Regions from separate parts of the Vibrio sp. 704 genome, predicted to be linked through region 3. Evidence: predicted binding sites of a transcription regulator. Region 3 holds the regulator's gene; each other region holds the start of a gene.

Region 1 (7,728 bases), on a different contig from region 3:
ATGTATCGCTATTTTGTACTAAGAAAATTTTTCCAATTGTTTTTGATACTTTTTCTCGAGAGCTTCATTGCCTGCTGCACGTTCAAGTTGAATCATGAGTTGCAAAGAGGGCTTCTTCACGCCATACATTTGATTGAATCTCATTAATCGAATTCTAGCTTCAGTATAATCACCGCTATCAATTTCTATTTTAGCGAGTTGCAAAATCGATTTTGGTCTATGGGGATCATGATCGATAGCTCTAGTAAAGTAGTATCTCGCTTTGTCTTTATCTTGTGATTTTAGCGCACAAAAAGCTGCATTCTCATAGCTCGCTGGAATAAGGTAGTAATAAGGCTGCTCAATGGCTCGATTAAACATCTGATCGGCTTTTTCGAAGTCACCTCGCTTGCAAAGAAAAGTACCGTAGTTATTGAGCACATTTCCGTTTTTAGTGTGTTGGCGTAGAGAGCGTTTATACATCTGTTCGGCTTTAATATCTTCACCAACCGTTTCGTAGTAGTGAGCCATAGATAATTGCGCGCGATAGTATTGAGGTGCGTGGTTTAAGGCTTGTTGTAAGTTATCGTGCGCGCGAATCATGTTACCGCCGTCTAAATAACCTAAGCCAAGTGCGATACGTGATTCTGCCATTGCCACAGGATCGGCTTTAACGACAGGGCTTCCATCTTCTTTCACCGTCACGCAACCCACGAGTGCAAACTGAGACAATAATATTAGTGCACCGAGCTTTGCTGTTTTCATTCTTTATCCCTACATCCCTGAATCTTTCTGCATGATATGAATTACTTAGCAAAAGCCTATTGAGGAAAAAACACTATGCGATCAGGTTTGCAAACTGTTATGAAAAAGCCGCCATATGGCGGCTTGGTTCACATATTACATTTCGGTAATGATGAGTGCTTTGTTTGCTTATTTTGAAGCTAATCGTCTTTAGTGAAAGCATCTTCACTGAAGTGATCGAGGTCGTACGGTGTTTGCTGATAAACACAGTAGTTCAGCCAGTTTAAAAAGAGGAGGTGTCCATGGCTTCTCCAGCTTGCAATTGGTGGGTTATCTGGGTTGTTGTTTGGGTAATAGTTGACAGGAATAGCGGGCTCCATACCTTCGCTTAAATCTCGGATATATTCATTATGTAAGGTGTGAGAATCATACTCAGGGTGTCCTGTGACAAAGACATTGCGTTTGTCTTTTGTGGTGGCCAAGTACACACCTGCGACATCCGATGTCGCTAAAATGTCTAAGTCAGTATGCTCTTCTAGAAAGTGAGGCGAAAAATCTGCGTAACGCGAGTGAGGAGCCAAAAACGTGTCATCAAATCCGCGTAAGATAGGGTGAAATTGATGATGGATTTGATGATGATACACGCCTGAAAGTTTTTCTTTACGCGTTTTTTTAGGTAGATCGTAGAGTAGCTTTAACCCTGCTTGCGCAGCCCAGCAAACATAAAGAGTGGATGTCACATGATCTTTTGCCCACTCCATGATGGTTTTGAGATGATCCCAATAAATGACATCTTCAAATTGCACCAAACCTAATGGAGCCCCAGTAATGATCATGCCATCGAAGTTTTTATCTCGCACCATTTCAAATTGGCGATAAAACGTGTCTAAATGTTCAGTTGGCGTATTTTTACTCGGGCGGTTATCAATGCGCAGTAATTCGACGTTAACCTGTAGTGGGCTGTTTGAGAGTAGACGCAGAAACTGAGTTTCAGTCTCTATTTTTTTTGGCATCAGATTAAGGATCAGTACTCTTAAAGGACGTATTTCCTGACTCGCTGCACGCGTTTCACTCATCACGAAGATGTTTTCTGTCCTTAATACATCGGTAGCTGGTAATTGATCTGGAATTCTAATTGGCACGACTTTCTCTCCCTAAGTATAGTCAATCTAGACGTCTATACTTCTAAAGCTAACTTAATTAAGTTTAGATGTCGATACGAAATCCGACTTTTCAATCTACTCTTTACATTATGGTAAACCGTACTCGGGGTTGTCACACAATTGTGACTAAAGCAGAGTTTCTGATGAGATAGGTTTGAAACGCAGTGTGTACTATTTGCTGGTAATTATGCGATCACGTTAATATGTGAAGGTGACTTCGTATTAAGGAAGTCTCAAATTAATGAGCCATACTAAAAACAATCAGCTCACCATTTTGCATTAATGTGCATATTTGGAAACATCGTCAGTGGAGGACATTATGTTCGGTATTTTCAAGAGAAAGACAAAGATTCAGAGCATAGCTCAAGAAGTTCCTTGCGTGCTACTGCATTCGTTTGGTGATAAAGACATTTATACGCCGGAAGAGATTGATCAAGCTCTTCAAAAGCTGGGTTATGATAAGAGCAAGGATATCAGTCATTATCAGTATGCGTATGGAATGTTTGCCGATGAAGCCTCTTACGAGCTCCTAGAACTAACGGATGAGCTAGGTAATTATGGTCATTTCCAACGTGAAGTAGGTAAGATGCTACTCAATACACCTGAGCCGATTGATATGCATATCTACTTTGAAATTTCTCGTCAGCACCAAAACGTCAGCCTTTCACCTGGTCATCAAAAAGTAAGCGAAAGTGATGGTGTGTAAACATCGTTAGTGGTATTCCATCGTGAGATGAGTTGGGTATAATGCGCGGCCTAATTATCCGGACATGTTGTCGGTTACATTTCTGTTGAGCGTTAATGCCTTATGTTCAAAATGCTTGTCTCTATGCCACCAATGTTGGCGCTGTCGATAGCGATTGTATGTGAAGTGATTGCCACTTCTTATATTCCCAAAACAGAGCAATTTACGAAAGTAATGCCGAGCACAGTCGTTTTGATTGGTTACGGCATCGCTTTCTTCTTGCTTTCCGTCACAGTGCAAACAATGCCTGTCGGGGTTGTTTATGCCATATGGAGTGGTGCTGGGATCGTTTTGGTTGCGACGGTTGGTTACTTTGTTTACGGACAGCGTCTAGACTTACCAGCCCTAGTTGGTATTGGGTTTATCATCGCTGGTGTGTTGATCGTAAATTTATTATCCAAAACAGTAGGGCACGAATAACGCCACTCTACTTGTTAAGTGAATAAGAAGCCGCAGCGAGAAATTGCTGCGGCTTTTTAGTACAAATTCAATCGCTAATGGCGAGTATTGATATGACGTCTTATTGTTGTATTCATCACGGTCGCATTATGTGATTGAAAAACAGGCATTATTTAGCGCATTGAAAATACAAAGTTATGTTTCTTCAAACTTTAGGAAAGGGCAGTAGATAAATCACTCCGATAGATGTTAACGTGGCGACTCATCTTTACTGCTTTTTCATTCCCTACATATTTCTGCAAAGTTCTTATTGTGTAGTGTGTCGAAGAACCATAGAATCCGCGCGCTTTAATTTATGTTATTAGCGTTATCAATGATAAAAGTGCAGTCCATTATCATTGTTTTTATCACTTATAGATGGGCACATCTGACAATACTTACATGAACAAATACAAAAAGCCTGCATTCAAGGCCGAATTTCTTTTGCCTCGTTACTGGGGAACGTTAATTATCATTAGCGTGATGTACTTACTTAGCCTCCTTCCTTTTAAAGTTCAACTAGCTTTGGGACGCAACATTGGTCGTTTAGCTATGCGAATCATGAGAAAACGTCAAGTTACTATCAGACGCAATCTTGAGCTTTGCTTCCCTCATATGGAAGAATGCCAACGCGAAGCAATTCTAAAAGACAACATCGACAATACTGGCATCGCACTTTTTGAGACCGCGATGGCATGGTTTTGGTCAGATAAACGGGTAAACAAACACGTCACGATAAAAGGCATGGAGCATCTAGAGGCTTTAGAGAAGTCAGGCAAAGGTGCATTAATGTTGGCCGTACACTCAATGAATCTAGAGTTAGGTGCTCGAGCTTTTGGCATTAAAAAGTCTGGAACCGGTGTTTATCGCCCAAACAATAATCCGTGCTTTGATTATTTTCAGTATAAGGGACGCTCTCGCTCTAATCGTACACTGATTGATCGTAAAAACGTCAAAGCCATGCTTGAAGCACTTAAAACGGGTGAGCGGGTTTGGTATGCACCGGACCATGATTATGGTAACCGACGCTCGACATTTGCACCGTTATTTGCCGTTAAAAATGCTTGTACTACGACAGGTACAAGTTTGTTGGTTGATTCTACAGATTGCGCCATTGTGCCTTTTACGATGGTAAGAGGAAAAGACGGACACTATACCCTAACCATTAGTGCGCCCGTCGAAGGTTTCCCGAAAGAGGATCATCAACGTGCCGCCGCATTCGTGAATCAAATAGTTGAAACATCAATCATGGCAAGTCCGAGCCAGTATATGTGGCTTCATCGTCGGTTTAAAACTAGACCAGAGGGTGAGGACTGTTTGTACAAGCCTAGGCTCATCCCTAGCTTGGCATAACACATAGAGAGCCTACAAAAAGCCCAAGGAACATACGAACCTTGGGCTTTTACTTTCTATTCTTTTCGCTTTATAAGTAGCGATCTTTTAGGTGAGCTTGAAAGTGTTTAGCATTCAGTGTTTCACCCGTGGCTTGTTTTACCAACTCATCAGTGGTGAATAAGCTACCTTTACTCCAGATGTTTTCCGAGAGCCAATTGAATATCGGAGCTAAGTCGCCAGAACGAATAACCGCATCTACATCGACGGTTTGTTTCATTGCTGCCATAAATTGTGCAGCGTACATCGCACCGAGCGTGTAGGACGGGAAATAGCCAAAACTTCCGTCTGTCCAATGGATATCTTGCATACAGCCATTTTTGAAGTTTCCTTCGGTTGATAGCCCCAAGTACGCTTTCATCTTTTCGTTCCAGAGTTCTGGTACATCTGTATGTTTGATGACGCCGTTCATGAGATCTCGCTCAATTTCATATCGAAGGATAACGTGAGCAGGATATGTTAGTTCGTCAGCATCTACGCGAATAAAGCCTTTTTCTACGCGAGTGTAAATTTTGGCTAAATTGTCTTTTTCGAATTCACTACCAGAAAAATGGTTAGAAGCCAGTCGAGCGAGGTGATCGATAAACGCGCTGCTTCGTCCTATTTGCATTTCAAAGAAGAGTGATTGTGATTCATGAATACCCATAGAGCGAGCTTCTCCCGCGGGTGTTCCTGATAAATCTTTTGGTAGCCCTTGCTCGTATCGAGCATGGCCAGTTTCGTGGACAATCCCCATCAATGATTGGACAAACTCGTTTTCATTATAACGTGTCGTAATACGCACATCTGTCGGTACACCGCCACAAAATGGGTGGGTACTCTCATCAAGTCGACCGTGTTCAAAATCGAATTGAAGTAGCTTCATGACTTCCAAACCGAGCGCTTTTTGCTTTTCCGCAGGGTAGTGTGCAGTTGGCAATAAGATGTTGTCTGATTGTTGTTTTTCAAGCGCTTCATCGATCAAAGTAGGAAGCCAGGTTTTCACGTCAGCAAAAAGAATGTCTAACGACGCAGACGTTGTGCCAGGTTCATAAACATCGAGCATGGCATCATAAGGAGTCGTGCCATTTGCTTCGGCTCTAATTTGCGCTTCTTCCTGCGATAGCTTTACGACTTCAGCCCAGTTCTTTTCAAAACCAGCCCAGTCATTTTCTCCACGTTGCGTACGCCATGCATGTTCACATTTGGAGCCAGCAAGAGATTGAGCTTGAACTAATGATTCTGGTAGTAAGTTAGCTTGCTGCCACCCACGCTTCATTTCTCTTAGGATAGATTTTTCTTTTGTAGACAGCGTCTCTTCTTCTGCCTGAGCGAAAAGCTCTCCCAAGTGCGGTTGAGTCATTAAAGAATGGATATGTACATCGAGCTCTGCCGTGGCATTCGAGCGTGCTTCAGCGCCACCAGGTGGCATGACCGCCGCTTGATCCCAATCTATGATGGCTGATAGATGCTCAAAATTTGCCACTTTTTTGGAATGTTCAACGAGTTTTGTAAATGCGTTCATGTGACTACTCTTATTCTTTTGTTCTTTCCCTAAACACCCGATAACGGGTCCTTCATATGGTGTTGCACTAAGCAACCTGCGTTAATTTACTAATAATTAACAATTAACTCCAACCCATTGTCCATAAACTCACCCAGTTGTATAGCTCTCTTAAAAAAGAAGCTTGCGAATCTTGTGGATTGGCGGTATTGATGAAGGATTGACAATTAATTATCACGATAATATGGATATTTTGAATTTCGAGGCATTTATTATTGCCATTACGATTTTAACGTTAACGCCAGGTTTAGATACTGCACTTGTTATCCGTAACACTAGCCGATCGGGCCTAAAAGATGGATGTACAACCAGTCTAGGGATTTGCTTTGGCTTATTCGTACATGCTTTTTTTTCTGCGGTTGGTATCTCGGCGATTCTTGCGCAATCAGCAGAGTTGTTCCAAATCGTAAAAATGATTGGCGCAGCTTATCTTATCTGGCTTGGTTTGAGCAGTTTAAAAGCGCTAATGTCGTCGAAAGATGGATTGACCGTGACCGAGCAGATTCACGAAGTGTTTAATGGTAAGCGCTCTTTTAGAGAGGGCTTTCTTTCTAACGTCTTGAACCCGAAAACGGCGGTCTTCTATTTGGCTTTCTTGCCACAGTTTGTGAATCCAGAAGGTTCACCCTTGCTTCAATCAATGATGATGGCATCTGTACACTTTGCTATTGCGATGGTTTGGCAGTGTGGTTTAGCTGGCGCGCTTAACTCGGCTAAAAATCTACTAAAGAATGCAAGCTTTATGAAGTGGATGGAAGGCGCGACGGGCGCAGTATTAGTCGCACTTGGTGTGAAGTTATTAATTGAAAAACCCGTTTAATGCGTAATATTTATCGATTGTTGATACTACTCGCTGTATTTATTGTGGGGATAGGTGCCGCTGTTGCTTGGCATACGTGGCCACAAGTACAGTTTGCGCAACGCGGCATGATCTGGTCTTGGCACTGGGGCTACTTCGAGCCTTTTGCTAATGGAATACAACAAACGCGAACTCAAGACACTAAACAGTTATTGCTCAGGCGTGTGTATTTGCATGACGCTATTGTCGTTTTTGTTTCGACAACTATGGACAATAAATTTGAGGTTGACGTTGTAAAAGAGCAAACCTGTGAACCTAAAACGACAACTTGGGCTTCGGTCTCTGTCAATCATCAACGTGTTAGGCATGTACCTATGGTGTGCGATGCGTTTGGGCAAGGCTACTTTTATCGCTACATCGGGAAACATCTGGAATCGATTGAGGTTGGTGTCGGCGACTCGTTTGTAACAGAAGCATTTTTAGACTGGCCGCTATCAGAGTTGAAAGCGGATCAATTCAAGCAAAAAAATGCGAAGTTTTTTGAAGAACGTGGAGAAAACGTTGAGCATCAATGGTTGAGAGATTAACCATTTAACCGAAGATAAATAAAGCCCGCTAAATAATAGCGGGCTATGTGTTTTTACCATTTCTAATGTGTTTTGCTCTCTGTGACTGGTAGTTTGTGACCGCAAACCTGCCGTTTCACTAAGCTTTCACTGCTTCAACTTCACCTGATTGCGATGTTGAGCTAAAGAACAGTTTGGTTTCTGCCAGTACGACGTGACGCAGTGCGATCAAACCAATTAGGTTAGGAATTGCCATCAGACCGTTTACGATATCAGCCAGTAGCCAAATCATATCGAGGTGAAGGAATGCACCAGATGCCACCAAGCCGACGAAAATCAGTTTGTATGGAAGCACAGCT
Region 2 (7,728 bases), on a different contig from region 3:
GTTGCTTTCGGCATGAGACGATGATTCGCTATTATTGGATAATCTGAAAACGAAAGTTAACAATTAAGAATAGAAAAACGGAGACCACAGTCTCCGTTTTTATTTGCTGTAACGATGTGTTACGCCAGCTCAGCACGGAGCTTCTTCGCCGCTGAAACCAGATTTGCCAATGCGGCTTCTGTCTCCTTCCAGTTTCGTGTTTTCAGACCACAATCTGGGTTTACCCACAAACGTTGAGCCGGAATTTTTTCTGCCGCTTTCTTGATTAAACCTTCAATCCATTCTTCCGTAGGAATGTTTGGTGAGTGAATGTCATAAACACCAGGGCCAATTTCGTTCGGGTAATTGAACTCTTCAAATGCTTTCAGCAGCTCCATATTTGAGCGAGATGTTTCAATGGTAATGACGTCCGCATCGAGTGCCGCAACCGAATCAATGATTTCATTGAACTCGCTGTAACACATATGAGTGTGAATCTGAGTTTCTGGTTTTGCACTTGCCGCAGAGACCTTAAACGCATTTACGGCCCATTCTAAGTACGCTTTGTGATCGCGTTTTTTGAGTGGTAAACCTTCTCGAATGGCTGGCTCGTCAATTTGAATGATATTGATGCCTGCATCTTGCAGGTCAGACACCTCATCACGTAGTGCCAAAGCAAGTTGCTGCGCAATTTCTTGACGTGTGATGTCTTCACGTGGGAACGTCCAACATAAAATCGTTACTGGTCCAGTCAACATGCCTTTCATCTGTTTGCTGGTTAGCGATTGTGCGTACGTCGACCATTCAACTGTGATCGGTTTTTCACGTTCAATGTCAGCAACTACAATGGCAGGTTTCACACAGCGAGAACCATAACTCTGTACCCAACCAAATTTGGTCGTTTGAAAACCCGCCAAGTTCTCAGCGAAGTATTCCACCATGTCGTTACGCTCTGCTTCACCATGAACTAGCACATCTAGGTCGAGCGCCTCTTGACGTTTTACTGCGTCAGCAATATGTCCTTTAAGTGCTTGGATATATTCAGACTCAGATAATTGACCTGTACGATAAGCGCTGCGCTGCACCCGGATTTCACCCGTTTGAGGAAAAGAGCCGATTGTCGTTGTTGGCAACAAAGGCAAGCCCAATACTTCAGCTTGATGCGCAGCACGCTCCGCGTAAGGTGCGCTGCGCTCGGCAAGTGACGCAGTAATACTGTTTAAACGTGCTTGAACTTGTGGCTTATTCACATGCGTTGCCGTTTTACGTGCTTTGATTGGCTGGCTGTAGGTATCACAAGCGAGAATCGCATCTTGATCACCATCGAGTGCGCGGCCAAGCAAGGCGACTTCTGTTACTTTTTGTTTTGCGAACGCAAACCAGCTTTTCACTTCCTCACTGAGTTCTGTTTCCTGTTCCAGATCAACCGGGCTATGTAGCAAAGAGCATGAACTGGCAACCCAAAGTTTGTCGCCCAGTTTCTCTTTGACTGGCTGTAGACGCTCGAGTTGGGCACTTAAATCTGAACGCCACACGTTACGACCATTCACAACGCCAGCAGAAAGCACCCACCCCTCCGGTAACTTGGCAACCACATCGTCAAGCTGCTTAGGGACGGTAGATAAATCGATATGCAAACCATCTACCGGAAGCTCTACAATTTTGCCTAGCGTATCGCTTACGGAGTCAAAGTACGTCGTTAGCAGCACTTTTACATCGCTTCGAATCACTTGGTAGGCTAGCTTAAACGAATCAGCCCATTTGCTTTCTAGCTCCAGTGACAAAATTGGCTCATCAATCTGAACCCACTCAACACCTTGACTTGCTAGCTTTGCCAAAATAGCTTGGTAAGCAGTAAGTAAGCGTGGTAGCAGGGTTAAGCGGTCAAACCCTTCTTCGACCTCTTTGCCCAAGTAAAGGTAACTGACTGGACCAAGCAAAACAGGCTTCACTTGGTGGCCAGCTTGAAGCGCTTCGTTGACTTCTTCAAACAGTTGCGGCCAGCTCACTTCAAACGTATCGTCCTTGCTGAATTCAGGGACGATGTAATGGTAGTTTGTGTTGAACCATTTGGTCATATCCGATGCCGCAGCGCCCGCACAGCTGCAACCCGCCTGAGATTGACCGCGACCCACTTTAAACAACGTATCCAGGTTAGGGAAACCATCAGCGTGACGCTTTGGCACATGACCCAATAGCAACGTGGTCGTCAGTACATGATCGTACCAAGCGAAGTCGCCAGCGGTGGCAAAACTCAAACCTGAATCCGTTTGCGTTTGCCAGTTTTTGGCGCGTAGATCTGCCCCAACCTTTTTAAGCTCAGCTTGATCAATTTCTCCTCGCCAGTATTTCTCCTGAGCGAATTTTAATTCTCTTTTTTCACCAATGCGTGGATAACCTAGTATGTGAGTCGTTGTCGCCATGTCCCTATTCCTTTCTCAATTTTGTTCAATTTGTTTGGTTCAGAGCATCTTTCGGTAAAGAATAAGATGTCTGGATGGCTAAACTATCGCTCTCATCTGATATTAGAACAACGTCCATTTATTCAACTTGTTTATTAAAAAAATTCATCATGAAGCGACATGATTCGCAAATAAAAACAACAAATAGACGTCTAGACGTTTACATATCCATTTTTTGTCGTTAAGTTATTTACACGATTGCTATTCTGTTCATAGCGAGCAACAAAGGATGAAAGGAATTCATGATAGAGCTAAAACATTTGCGGACACTCACTTCGCTTCGAGACACTGGCTCTCTAACGGCGACAGCGACCGCTTTGCATCTCACTCAGTCGGCACTGTCTCATCAGATCAAAGATTTGGAGGCGCGAATTGGAGGGCAACTGTTCCTGAGAAAGACTCGTCCGGTGAAGTTCACTTCAGAGGGAGAAATCCTATTGCGTCTTGCAGAAGATATCCTTCCGAAACTCGCAAGAGCAGAAAATGATATAGCGAGCTTGAAAGAAGACGTCAATGGCCGATTACATATGGCCATTGAATGTCACTCTTGCTTCCAATGGCTAATGCCTGCACTTAGGGAGTACCAACTTGCTTGGCCTAGCGTAACATTGGACTTTTCCTCTGGTTTTGGCTTTGAACCACTCCCAGCTCTATTGGCAGGCGAACTTGATCTCGTTATTACTTCCGATATCCAACCTCGATCTGAAGTCCACTACGAGCCTCTATTCGACTTTGAAATGCGTTTAATTACCGCAACCAATCACCCATTGGCGGAAAAAGAAATTATTGATCCGCAAGATCTCGCAGATCAAACCATGCTCTCTTATCCGGTTCAAAAACAAAGGCTGGACGTCGTAAAACACTTTCTTCAGCCAGCAGGAATAGAACCTGCGAAATGGAAGCAAGCCGACAACACTCTCATGTTAGTTCAGATGGTCTCTGCTGGATTAGGGGTGGCGGCACTACCCAATTGGGCGATTTCTGAATTTTCTCGCCAAGGTCTTATTACCAGTAAACCTTTCGGCCAAGGCTTATGGCGTCGCTTGTTTGCTGCAACGCGTCACTCAGAGAAAGAAAAGCGTTACTTACAAGCTTTTTTCGCAACCGCGAGGCTACAATGTAAAAGCCACCTTGACGGAATCAAGGTGGCTTAAAAGATTTGGATTATGAAAGGCTTAGCGTTGATATGCTTTAAATTGGTTAGTCAATGGATCGTACTGATAACCGAGCATATCAAGCTTGCCGACTACAGACTCTACATCCATCTCATACACTGATACTAACTCGTCAAAACTGTCGCACTCTAAACGTAGCTTTTCGTTGACGATACCTAGCAAAATAGTGCTGTCCAGATTACCTACATTGCTTAAATCCATCGCGACTCTCCTCTTCGACAAGGTATATAAACAAGCGTAGTAGCAATTATGCGAATTTAAAGTGAGTGCGATCTAAAACGTGATCACCTTATACCCAAGCACCAAGAAAGCACTTGGATATAAGCTGTCTAGCTTTGTCTTTAGAATAGAGGTTAAGCCGCGAGAGAGAATAAACCTTGCAGGCTCGTCATCGACGCGAGTGCTAGCAACAAGGCAACGCTCAGTTGCACCTTTTCTGGTTTCTTATGCGTAAAAATATGCCAACACCACACAATAATTGAAGAAATTAGCATAGCTAAAGACAGCAAGATCGGCTGTGTCGCAGCGTTTAGTGTGGCTTCATTTAACTGGTAAGAAGCAAACAACGTTGCGATGACTAATAGCATTCCAGACACAATGCCCGTAACTGGTAAAATACGGTGAAATGCCTGTAGTCTGCTGCGAGCTATCGTAAGCAGCAATTGAGAAAATGACGCCCCAAGGAAAAATATCATTAGCGCCATCGCTATCGATGCTGGCCAGCTTGATTGCTCAAATACTTGAATACTCACATACGCAAAGGCCAAACCATTCGCTAAATGCATCGCCCATAGTGGCCCTTTCTCACGCGTTTTCTTGGTTTGAACCTGAGAATAAAAGTAGAAAATAGCAAACACGATCATAAATGCTTCAATGCGAAGTGACGCAACAGCGAGCCACAATACAGCTACTGCTGGCAACATTTTATGAAGACGTCCTCGCTGACCAGGACAAATATCGCCCTTTATTAGAAGCAAAGTCAGTAGCGCTTGTGCGCCAAATAGCATCGGAGGGAAAGTAACCAGCAATTGTTGAATCATGTTGAATGCACGCTCAAAAGTCATTTTGGGGGGCGATAATATCAAATCAACTATCGCCAAACCACCGAAAGTCGGCCCCCAAATGAGCTAAAACGGTAAGACAATTTTATTCACAGAGAGGCAAGATACTTCAACGCGTCTTCCTGCGTTAAAACTCCACGGTACTCTTCTTTGGTATTACACAGTACCCAAGGGAAACGAATCCCGGTTTTAACCAACTCTCGAATAACAGAGACAGGTAAATCCTCATCAACCAACACAAATTCGGTGCTCATTATCTGATTAACAGGACGTTTCCAAATTCGGCTTTCTCGTTCAGTTTCTCGCTCTGTGCCCATCGAGGGCGTTAGGTGTAAATTCACCGTCTCTTTCGTAATTAACCCAACACAACGATTTTCATTGAGAACAACTAAAGGCGAGCTTGGATTCAAATTCATGTACTCCACTGCCAAGGAGAGCGGTTCTCCAGGGTCCATAGACCTGACTTGTTCATGGCTCACAGATTGCAACACATCACTTTGCTTAGACTCAATCGCGATGTCAGAGAACAGATGCTCATAACTGTTCGCTTTATCCATCAAATCGACAGGCACGGCAGCAGAAAATAGAAAGCCCTGCATGTAATCGACACCGATTTCTGCCAATACTTGAAGTTCTTGCTTGGATTCCACGCCTTCAGCAACCACTTTTACATTCATTTGCTGTGCAAGCTCGGTGACCATTTTCACAATGTTATAGCTGGTGCTCCCTTTATGAATGTTCTTGATGAATTTTCGGTCTATTTTCAGTAAATCAAACTGCCCTTTTTCTAGATAAGAAAAAGAAGAATACCCAGTACCGAAGTCATCAATCGCGATCTCAATGCCCTCTTTCCGCACTTCCTCTAGAACTCGAGTATGCTCCTCATCTTGTTCAAAATACGCGGTTTCTGTTAGCTCGATAGTTACTCGCTTAGGGTCTACACCACTGGCTTTAATCAAATCATGCGACCGCTGAAGGATCTGAAGAGAATCCAATTTCGTATTGAGGGAGCGATTGATGGTCACGCCCACTTCCTCGCCATAAATTTCTTGTAAGCGCGGAAAGTGCTTCAACGCAGCTTGGCAGACCACATCATCAAGTGCCGCTATGAGTTCTAGATCTTCAATAATAGCGATCATCTTCTGCGTACAATACGCATCATTTTCATCATAGAAGCGTGCGAGGGCCTCGAACTTAACCACTCTTCCGGTTTGAACGTCGATAATCGGTTGAAAGTAAACGTCCACTAGTCCACTCTCTATTTGCGCCTCCAAAAACGCCTCGAGATGTTGGCGCTTCACTAATTCAGAGTGAAGTTCACTGTCGTAAAAGTTGAAATAGCTGCCTTCACCGGAAATAGAGGACAACATCGCTTGCGCTGCATGTGCTAGCGCTTGTCTTGGTCGGTTCGTATCATAGCCAAGGATTGACACACCAGTTTGGCCTTTAACGATAGTGGCATGCATTTTTGTGCCCATTTCATTTCTAAGCTCATTAAAGAATCCTTTCATGGCAATTTGGATCAAACGAACCGGGCTCAACCATTGACAATGAGGGGTCTGCAAGCATACGACAAACACATCCCGAGATAACTGCCCCGCAATACTGGTGTAGCGACTTCGCATAATAAAATCTGCAAAACCTAATTGCTGTTCAAGCAAGTATCTCTCCGAAAACTTGGGTCTGAGTGTCATAACAATGTTGAGTTCTTTATTTCTGCTTTCATTCGCTAAGTTAGCTAATTGGAGTTCAAATTCTTTCCTCGTTGGTAAAAAGGCAGCCCAATCATGCTGTTGTTCACAACGATTTTTCATCCACAACAACGAAGCAGAAATATCCGTAGAAAATCCGAGATAGAGAATTCGTCCAGAATGAAACGTAAGTCGGTAAATACAAAGATGATGAGCTTGGTTGCTACCGTTTGCTGTTTTGCTCAGCAAGTTACCACACCAACATCCTTCATCATTAATTTGCTGCCACAGCTGATCATAAAACGCTTGGCTATGGTGAGAGGTACTGAAAATATGAGTTTTAAGCCCAACCAGATCTCGGTTTTGATAGCCCATTTGTAACTCAAAGGCACGGTTACAACCTAAGATGCGCGTATCTTCATCGGCAACTAAAACGCCTACATTTGGCAAATCAAAAATCGTTTCGAGAATTTTCGCTAACTCCTCGCAACCAGTGATTGTTAATTGTGGAATGATAGTGCCTTGGATAATGCGCTTATTGAGCCTTTCAAAACTAATAGTAACGTGCACTAAGTTAACGTTTTTTAGCATCATGCAACAAGAAAACCGCCCCCGTCCGCCAAAGAGTTCCACTTCTAGAATTCGTTGTTTTAGCGTTTCTTGTTGCCCCATCAGCATATGATCAAACAAGTTATTTAGGCTGGTTACTGGCGTACTTATCCCAAATGCCTTTGCCATTCCTTGCTGATCACATTCGAACTCGCGAGTATCAATATCGTAAGACCACTCTATAACAGGAGTTAGACTGGAAGTCGTTTGCATTTTTGGATGCACTGTTGTCGTAGATTCACTCATACCCTAGCCCCTTTTTTTGTAATTAGCCCAAGGCTCAAAATTCACAGTCAATTCGCGACATTCCAGTTGGGACCTGCCGATCCTCTTTATAGATGGATTGTGTCAACGATAAGCCTATCGACTTAGAACTATTTCCAGAGCAGCTCAGCCTTTTGCATTTAATATGCACTAATTTGATTATAGGCTTTACCCCATATAAGCACACCATTGCTTATGATTTGTATTAAGATTGCGACATTTTTCATGAACCGATCTATAACCATGAGGCTTTCAAGGTGAAATTAGACAGAAAATCGCCGATAGAGCATTGATATTTTTACAAACCAAATAAAACTCGATGAACTAAGCTTGAATAGATGAGTTTGTTATAGATACCTGATAATCAAATCGCTATAATTCGCGCTCCCTGGAACAGAGAGCAAAATATGACCAATAACATCACTCCTATTCATGAGTACAAAAAATACTGGGCAGAGTGTTTTGGTACGGCACCTTTCTTGCCGAC
Region 3 (6,517 bases):
TCTTCTGGCACCAAAGACTCAACTTTAACGCTGTCTGGTTCTATATCTAGGCCCGATTCTCGAGCCAAGATGACTAACTTACGCATTACATCGGAGCCATCTAAATCAGAACGAGGGTCAGGTTCGGTTAACCCTTGCTGCCAAGCAAGATCGACTAAATCATTAAATGGCACAGAACCATCAAACTGTTGGAACAGCCATGATAACGTCCCCGAGAAAATCCCCGATAGAGCGACGATTTCATCCCCACTTTCACGAAGATCTCGCACGGTATGGTTTATCGGTAACCCGGCACCAACCGTTGCGTTGTATAGCCAATGACGACCAATTTTAGCGAATGCATCTTGAACCTGATGGTAGTACTGACTATCTGCGGAACCGGCCACTTTGTTAGCGGAAATCAAATGAATGCCTTGCTGTGCGATTTCTACGTAGCGCTGAGCTAACTCTTTACTCGCGGTAACATCAAGCACGACGGCTTCATCATAGCTTTTAAGTGCTCCCAAACGTGCCAGCCAATCCCCATTGTTTGCTATGCTTTCATCATCAAATCGTTCAGCAACACTCGCCGCCTCAATACCTTGCTCATCGAACCAATAGGTTTGGCTATCCACAACCGCGACAAGATCAAAGCTCATACCATGACGTTTTTCGAGCTCACTTTTTTGCGTCGCAAATAAATTTAACCAACTAGAACCAATATTACCCTTGCCACATAAAGCCACTGCCACGCGTTTTTGCGCTTGGAACAACTGGCTATGAATCGTTTGAACCAACGCCTCGGTATCAGTACGGCGCAAAACAGCGACTAGGCTCAGTCCTGAGTCTGTTTCAGAGATAAATTCTACCGGAGAGTGCTTTAGCTTCTGATAAAAGCCAAAGCAATGATTGGCGTTTTTCGTAACGCCTGCACCTACCGCAGCTAAGAGCGAGTAACCTTCTTTTAGCTTAATTTCTGCCTCTACCGCAAGCTCTTGCAAGTGTTTCAATGCACCACCGGCGATTTCTGCGGTGTAAGCCAAGCGTAGCGTATGCTGATCGGATTGAGCTTCAAATGCCAGTGGCTCTAATTGCGCGCGCTGCAACGCTTGTAATACATCACTCTGTGTTTTTTCGAAGTCGTGCCCATGCATGAAAGACAACTGCACCAATAAAACATCATCCAGTGAAGTAATAATTTTAGCGCCACGACCAGATGCCAATACACGCTCAATACGAGTAGAACCCGACTCTGGCAGATAGCTACACTTGAGATTAAGGTCCATGGTACTTTGCGCCACAGGCTGAAGCGTACGACTGTGTAGCACTGGGGCAGCTAAGCGAGCAAGTTCACTGGCTTCATCCAATCGAAGTAACGGTAATAAACAAGCGTCAGACACCAAACGTGGATCGGCACTATAGACACCAGCAACATCACTCCAAATCGTGACAGTACTGACTTCAGCAAGCGCGCCTATGACCGTTGCAGAATAGTCAGAGCCGTTACGACCAAGTAGAATGGTTTCTCCTGCCTCGTTCTGAGCCATAAAGCCAGTAATTACCACACGTTTATGGTTATGCTGCGCGAGGATCTCTTTAATTAAAGGGTATGAACGAGCGCGATCAACCTCTGGTTGAGTTCCCGCTTCTGCACGTAAAAACGCTCGTGCATCTTGTGCAACCGCAGGGATAGAACGTTGAGATAATAACGCGGCCAATAGGCGAGCAGACCATACTTCTCCGTGCCCCAGTACCGCGGCTTTTTGCGCATTAGTGAGTGGTGCAGTCAGCTCCGAGAGAGTACTGAACTCATCATGTAATAAAGCTAACAGCTCTTCTTTTGCTTCACTCTCCAACAAGCTTTCTATTAGCTCAGTTTGAAACTGTCTTAAGCTTTGAAGCGCCTCATGCGCAATTCGGCCATCTTTATTTAACCCTTCCAAAAACTCAATCAAGCGGTTAGTGGTTTTTCCTGCAGCAGAGACGACCACCAGATCATTTTCTGTCGAATACTCCTTGAGAATACCCACAACGCGTAAGTAGCATTCTGGGTTTGCTAAGCTACTGCCACCAAACTTATGCAGCTGACGTTGTACAGTCATTGTTATCGTCTCCTATTACTGGGTAGCTTTAGCGAACGCTTGTTCTAAATCTGTGATGAGGTCTTGTGCATCTTCCAAACCGACAGACAAACGCAATAGTTGATGAGAGACCCCAGCCTCCGCCAGCGCCTCCTCACCCATTGCACGGTGCGTCATGGATGCTGGGTGGCAAATCAAACTTTCTACACCACCTAATGACTCTGCTAATGAAAACAGTTGGAGCTCTTTCACAAACACCTTTAACTGTTCAAACGAACCAGCAAACTCAAAACTCAACATAGAGCCAAAGCCCGTTTGCTGCTTTTTAGCGATGTCATGACCTGGATGTTCCGGCAGGCTTGGATGATAGATAGTTTTAACTAACGCTTGTTTCTGTAGGTAAGCCAGTACCTGCTGTGAGCTCTCCTCATGTACTCGCATACGAGCACCAAGCGTACGAATACCTCGCAGCGTCATATAACTATCGAAAGGTGTGCCCGTTGCACCAATACAATTGCCCCACCATGCAAGCTCTTCTGCATGCGCCTCTGTGTTGGTGATGATTACTCCACCAATTACGTCCGAATGACCGTTGATGTACTTTGTTGTGGAGTGGATAACAAAATCCGCACCTAGCTCTAAAGGTTTTTGGTACACGGGTGTCAAAAAGGTATTGTCCACCGCAACTAACGCGCCGATTTGTTTCGCTTTTTCACAAGTAGCTGCAATATCCACTACGCGAACCAGAGGGTTTGACGGAGTTTCTAGCAAAATGAGTTTTGGTTTTTGTGCCAATGCAGCATCTAAAGCCTGTTCGTCTGATTGATCGACAAACTGAACCTTAAAATCGCCTTTGCTAGCTCGGGTATTAAAAAGACGATAGGTGCCGCCATAACAATCGTGAGGAGCAATAATGAGATCATCTGGGCCGAGAAAAGCGGAAACCCATAAATTTAATGCCGACGTACCGCAGTTAGTAACAACCGCTCCTTTTCCAGACTCAAGTTCAGATAGCGCACTTTCCAACAGTCCGCGGTTTGGATTACCAGATCGTGTGTAATCATACTTGGGCACTTCACCAAAAGCAGGAAAACCATAGTTAGTGGAAAGATAAATAGGTGGAACGACAGCATGATATTGGCTGTCTGATTCAATACCAGTGCGTACTGCAATGGTCGCAAGTTTGCGAGTGCTCATGGGTGTATCCTTTCACGGGTAATGACTTCTAAATAGGAATGCGCTATATCTAATGAGTAACATAAAGTGATCAACACGCTTCCTTTGCTGTTATGTTCACTTTACTCGTCAAAAAATGAGACGTCAACACTTCTAGACGTCTATATGTCTTTGCTTATGGCGGTAAATGCAGCTAAAATCAGCACCTAAATTATTTTTAACCGATTACATAAATGAAGGTGTGCAATGGCTGACTGGAATGGCGAATACATTAGCCCATATGCAGAGCACGGCAAAAAAAGCGAACAAGTAAAAAAAATTACCGTCTCTATCCCGCTAAAAGTTTTAAAGGTGCTAACTGATGAGCGTACTCGCCGTCAGATCAATAACTTACGCCATGCAACCAATAGCGAATTGCTATGCGAGGCATTTTTGCACGCGTACACAGGTCAGCCACTTCCGACAGATGAAGACCTTCGTAAAGACCGTCCTGATGATATTCCAACAGAAGTAAAAGCGCTGATGACGGAAATGGGCATCGAATTTGAGTCATTCGACGAAGAATAAAAAAGCCTGATAAAAGGTTTCAGGTAATAACTCTTGCCTCGAGCCAAATGGATGACATAAAAAATGGGACGCAATAGCGTCCCATTTTTTGTGTATCACATCTGAAAGATATATTACTCTGCCATGTAGTTTTCAGGCATCTCGATACGAGCTACACCTGAATTAACCGCCGCCTGAGCAACCGCTTTTGCAACACGTGGTAGCAAACGTGAATCCATTGGTTTTGGAATAATATAGTCCGCACCAAACTCTAGCTTATCAACACCGGCAGCCTTCAATACGGCTTCAGGTACAGGCTCTTTTGCTAGCTCGCGAATCGCCTCAACGGCTGCAAGTTTCATTTCATCATTGATTTCACTTGCACGCACATCAAGAGCACCACGGAAAATGAATGGGAAACACAATACGTTGTTAACTTGGTTAGGATAATCACTACGGCCAGTACCCATGATCAAGTCATCACGAACTGCGTGAGCAAGTTCCGGCTTGATTTCAGGATCCGGGTTAGAACATGCGAATACGATTGGCTTATCAGCCATCAACTTCAACGCTTCCGCTGGCAACAGGTTTGGACCAGATACACCTAGGAACAGATCTGCACCTTCAATTACGTCTTCTAGTGTGCGCTTATCTGTATTGTTCGCAAATAACTGCTTATATTCATTAAGGTCATCACGACGAGTGTGAATCACACCTTTGCGATCTAGCATGTAGATTTTTTCGCGCATTGCACCGCATTTGATCAGAAGCTCCATACACGCTACAGCGGCAGCGCCAGCGCCAAGACAAACAATTGTTGAATCTTCAAGTTTCTTACCTTGAAGTTCGATTGCATTCAGCATACCCGCTGCCGTTACAATAGCAGTACCATGTTGATCATCGTGGAATACTGGTACATCACAACGCTCAATCAGACGCTTTTCAATCTCAAAACAGTCTGGTGCTTTAATATCTTCAAGGTTGATACCGCCAAAAGTGTCTGCAATGCTCGCAACAGTATCCACAAATTCATCGATCGTGCGGTGCTTAACTTCAATATCAATAGAGTCAAGACCTGCGAAACGCTTAAACAGTAACGCTTTACCTTCCATCACTGGCTTAGATGCAAGTGGACCTAGGTTACCTAGACCTAGAATAGCGGTACCGTTAGAAATAACAGCAACCATGTTCCCTTTTGCAGTGTACTTGTACACGTTATCCGGGTTTTGTGCGATTTCACGCACTGGCTCTGCAACACCAGGGCTGTAAGCAAGGGCAAGATCACCCGCCGTTTCCGCAGGCTTTGTAAGTTCGACAGCAATCTTTCCTGGAGTTGGATAAGCATGGTAATCCAATGCTTTTTGGCGATGTTCTTCTTCTGGAGTGGCTGCTTGGTGGTTGTCTTCAGACATGGACGTTTCTCTTTTTTATTTTTAGGTAAGGGGGCATAAATTCTATCGGATAGAAATCAAACTTCATAGGCAAGATTGCGAGCAATATCCTTAAAAAGCCGATAATAAAAGAGATTAGACCAGATAACGGGGTTAAGCACCTGATTTTCGAGTCAGGTGCTCTTTCTTCTTACTATTATTGGAGTATGCAAACTCAGAAAGTATCGTTACTCTTCGTCCACGTATTGCGCTTGGAGATAATTCTCAATACCAGACATTTCAATCAAGCCAAGTTGCGTCTCTAGCCAATCAACATGTTCTTCTTCATCTTCAAGAATATCTTGGAAGAGATCTCGAGACACATAATCTCGAATGTCTTCAGCGTAGGCAATCGCATCTTTTAAATCTGGAATAGCCGCCATTTCAAGCTTTAAGTCACACTCGAGCATTTCCTTGGTATCTTCACCAATCATCAACTTACCTAAATCTTGTAGGTTCGGTAGGCCTTCAAGGAACAAAATACGCTCAATTAGATGATCGGCATGCTTCATCTCATCGATAGATTCGTGATATTCCTTGTCTGCTAGGTGCTTTAAGCCCCAGTCTTTATACATTCGGGCGTGAAGAAAATACTGATTAATAGCGACGAGCTCGTTACCGAGCACTTTATTGAGATGTTGAATGATGATTGGATCGCCTTTCATGACAAAACCCTCCTCTTTGGCTTCATTTAAATGTAGAAGCAAATGAGAAGGTGTCAAAATGTAAGGCAAATAATTACTGCATACTTACAGCAATTAGCTGGCTTGTTTAAATTCCGTGTAACTAGTTTCCGCTAAAATTTCCTTGGCCTGTCTGATGCACTTACCACATTGGCTGCCCAATGCCGTGCACTTTTTGATTCCTTTAATATCTGTTACGCCTTCATCTATCGCCAACTTCCTAATTTTTTTGTCGGAGACACCATGGCAAAGACAAACGTACATACTCAAAAAACCTATAAAACTAATCTGTGACAAACAATATAAACAAGAATAGTTCTTGTTACCAGTCGCATTATGGTGTCCGCTCAGAATATTTGGTTATAAAGATTTTACCGCTGCAGGAAAAGATCAAAGGGTTAAGAGGGGTGAGTAAAAGCGTTAAGAAATAAAGCCGGTAAAACTCTGTTTTTAAATCGAAAAAGTGACGTCTTTTATTTCAACACTTATAACTAAATGTAATCTAGAAATGAAAAAGGGAAGCCTAAGCTTCCCTTTTCGATGCGCTTTCTTCAAAAAGAAGAACAGTGCAAGATTTCGTTTAATTCGTTATGAATTAGTCGAAGATCTTAGCAACAACACC

The links. Region 3 encodes MetJ, which represses methionine synthesis genes. Its sites were predicted from a motif close to TTAGACNTNTANANGTCTAA; they were not measured.
Region 1: metA (homoserine O-acetyltransferase MetA) is a predicted target of MetJ. The motif match lies at 1,893-1,912, and genes of this name have one in related genera.
Region 2: metE (5-methyltetrahydropteroyltriglutamate--homocysteine S-methyltransferase) is a predicted target of MetJ. The motif match lies at 2,586-2,605, and genes of this name have one in related genera.

Annotation. Positions count from the first base shown of each region.
Region 1 is NZ_JAWOUH010000003.1:448,933-456,660, forward strand. Features, by position in the region: gene pilW (type IV pilus biogenesis/stability protein PilW) at 19-744, opposite strand; gene metA (homoserine O-acetyltransferase MetA) at 924-1,865, opposite strand; gene R7R24_RS08080 (DUF6559 family protein) at 2,206-2,592, shown strand; gene R7R24_RS08085 (DMT family transporter) at 2,716-3,051, shown strand; gene R7R24_RS08090 (LpxL/LpxP family Kdo(2)-lipid IV(A) lauroyl/palmitoleoyl acyltransferase) at 3,472-4,422, shown strand; gene R7R24_RS08095 (carboxypeptidase M32) at 4,493-5,965, opposite strand; gene R7R24_RS08100 (LysE family translocator) at 6,189-6,824, shown strand; gene R7R24_RS08105 (hypothetical protein) at 6,824-7,390, shown strand; gene R7R24_RS08110 (alanine/glycine:cation symporter family protein) at 7,509-7,728, opposite strand, start outside.
Region 2 is NZ_JAWOUH010000004.1:284,587-292,314, reverse strand. Features, by position in the region: gene metE (5-methyltetrahydropteroyltriglutamate--homocysteine S-methyltransferase) at 120-2,402, opposite strand; gene metR (HTH-type transcriptional regulator MetR) at 2,684-3,595, shown strand; gene R7R24_RS09490 (DUF4250 domain-containing protein) at 3,617-3,817, opposite strand; gene R7R24_RS09485 (hypothetical protein) at 3,970-4,680, opposite strand; gene R7R24_RS09480 (EAL domain-containing protein) at 4,767-7,223, opposite strand; gene R7R24_RS09475 (YgiQ family radical SAM protein) at 7,649-7,728, shown strand, end outside.
Region 3 is NZ_JAWOUH010000026.1:45-6,561, reverse strand. Features, by position in the region: gene R7R24_RS22105 (bifunctional aspartate kinase/homoserine dehydrogenase II) at 1-2,081, opposite strand, end outside; gene R7R24_RS22100 (O-succinylhomoserine (thiol)-lyase) at 2,097-3,257, opposite strand; gene metJ (met regulon transcriptional regulator MetJ) at 3,483-3,803, shown strand; gene R7R24_RS22090 (malic enzyme-like NAD(P)-binding protein) at 3,917-5,194, opposite strand; gene bfr (bacterioferritin) at 5,401-5,877, opposite strand; gene R7R24_RS22080 ((2Fe-2S)-binding protein) at 5,971-6,159, opposite strand; partial or broken gene R7R24_RS22075 (elongation factor Tu) at 6,491-6,517, opposite strand, start outside.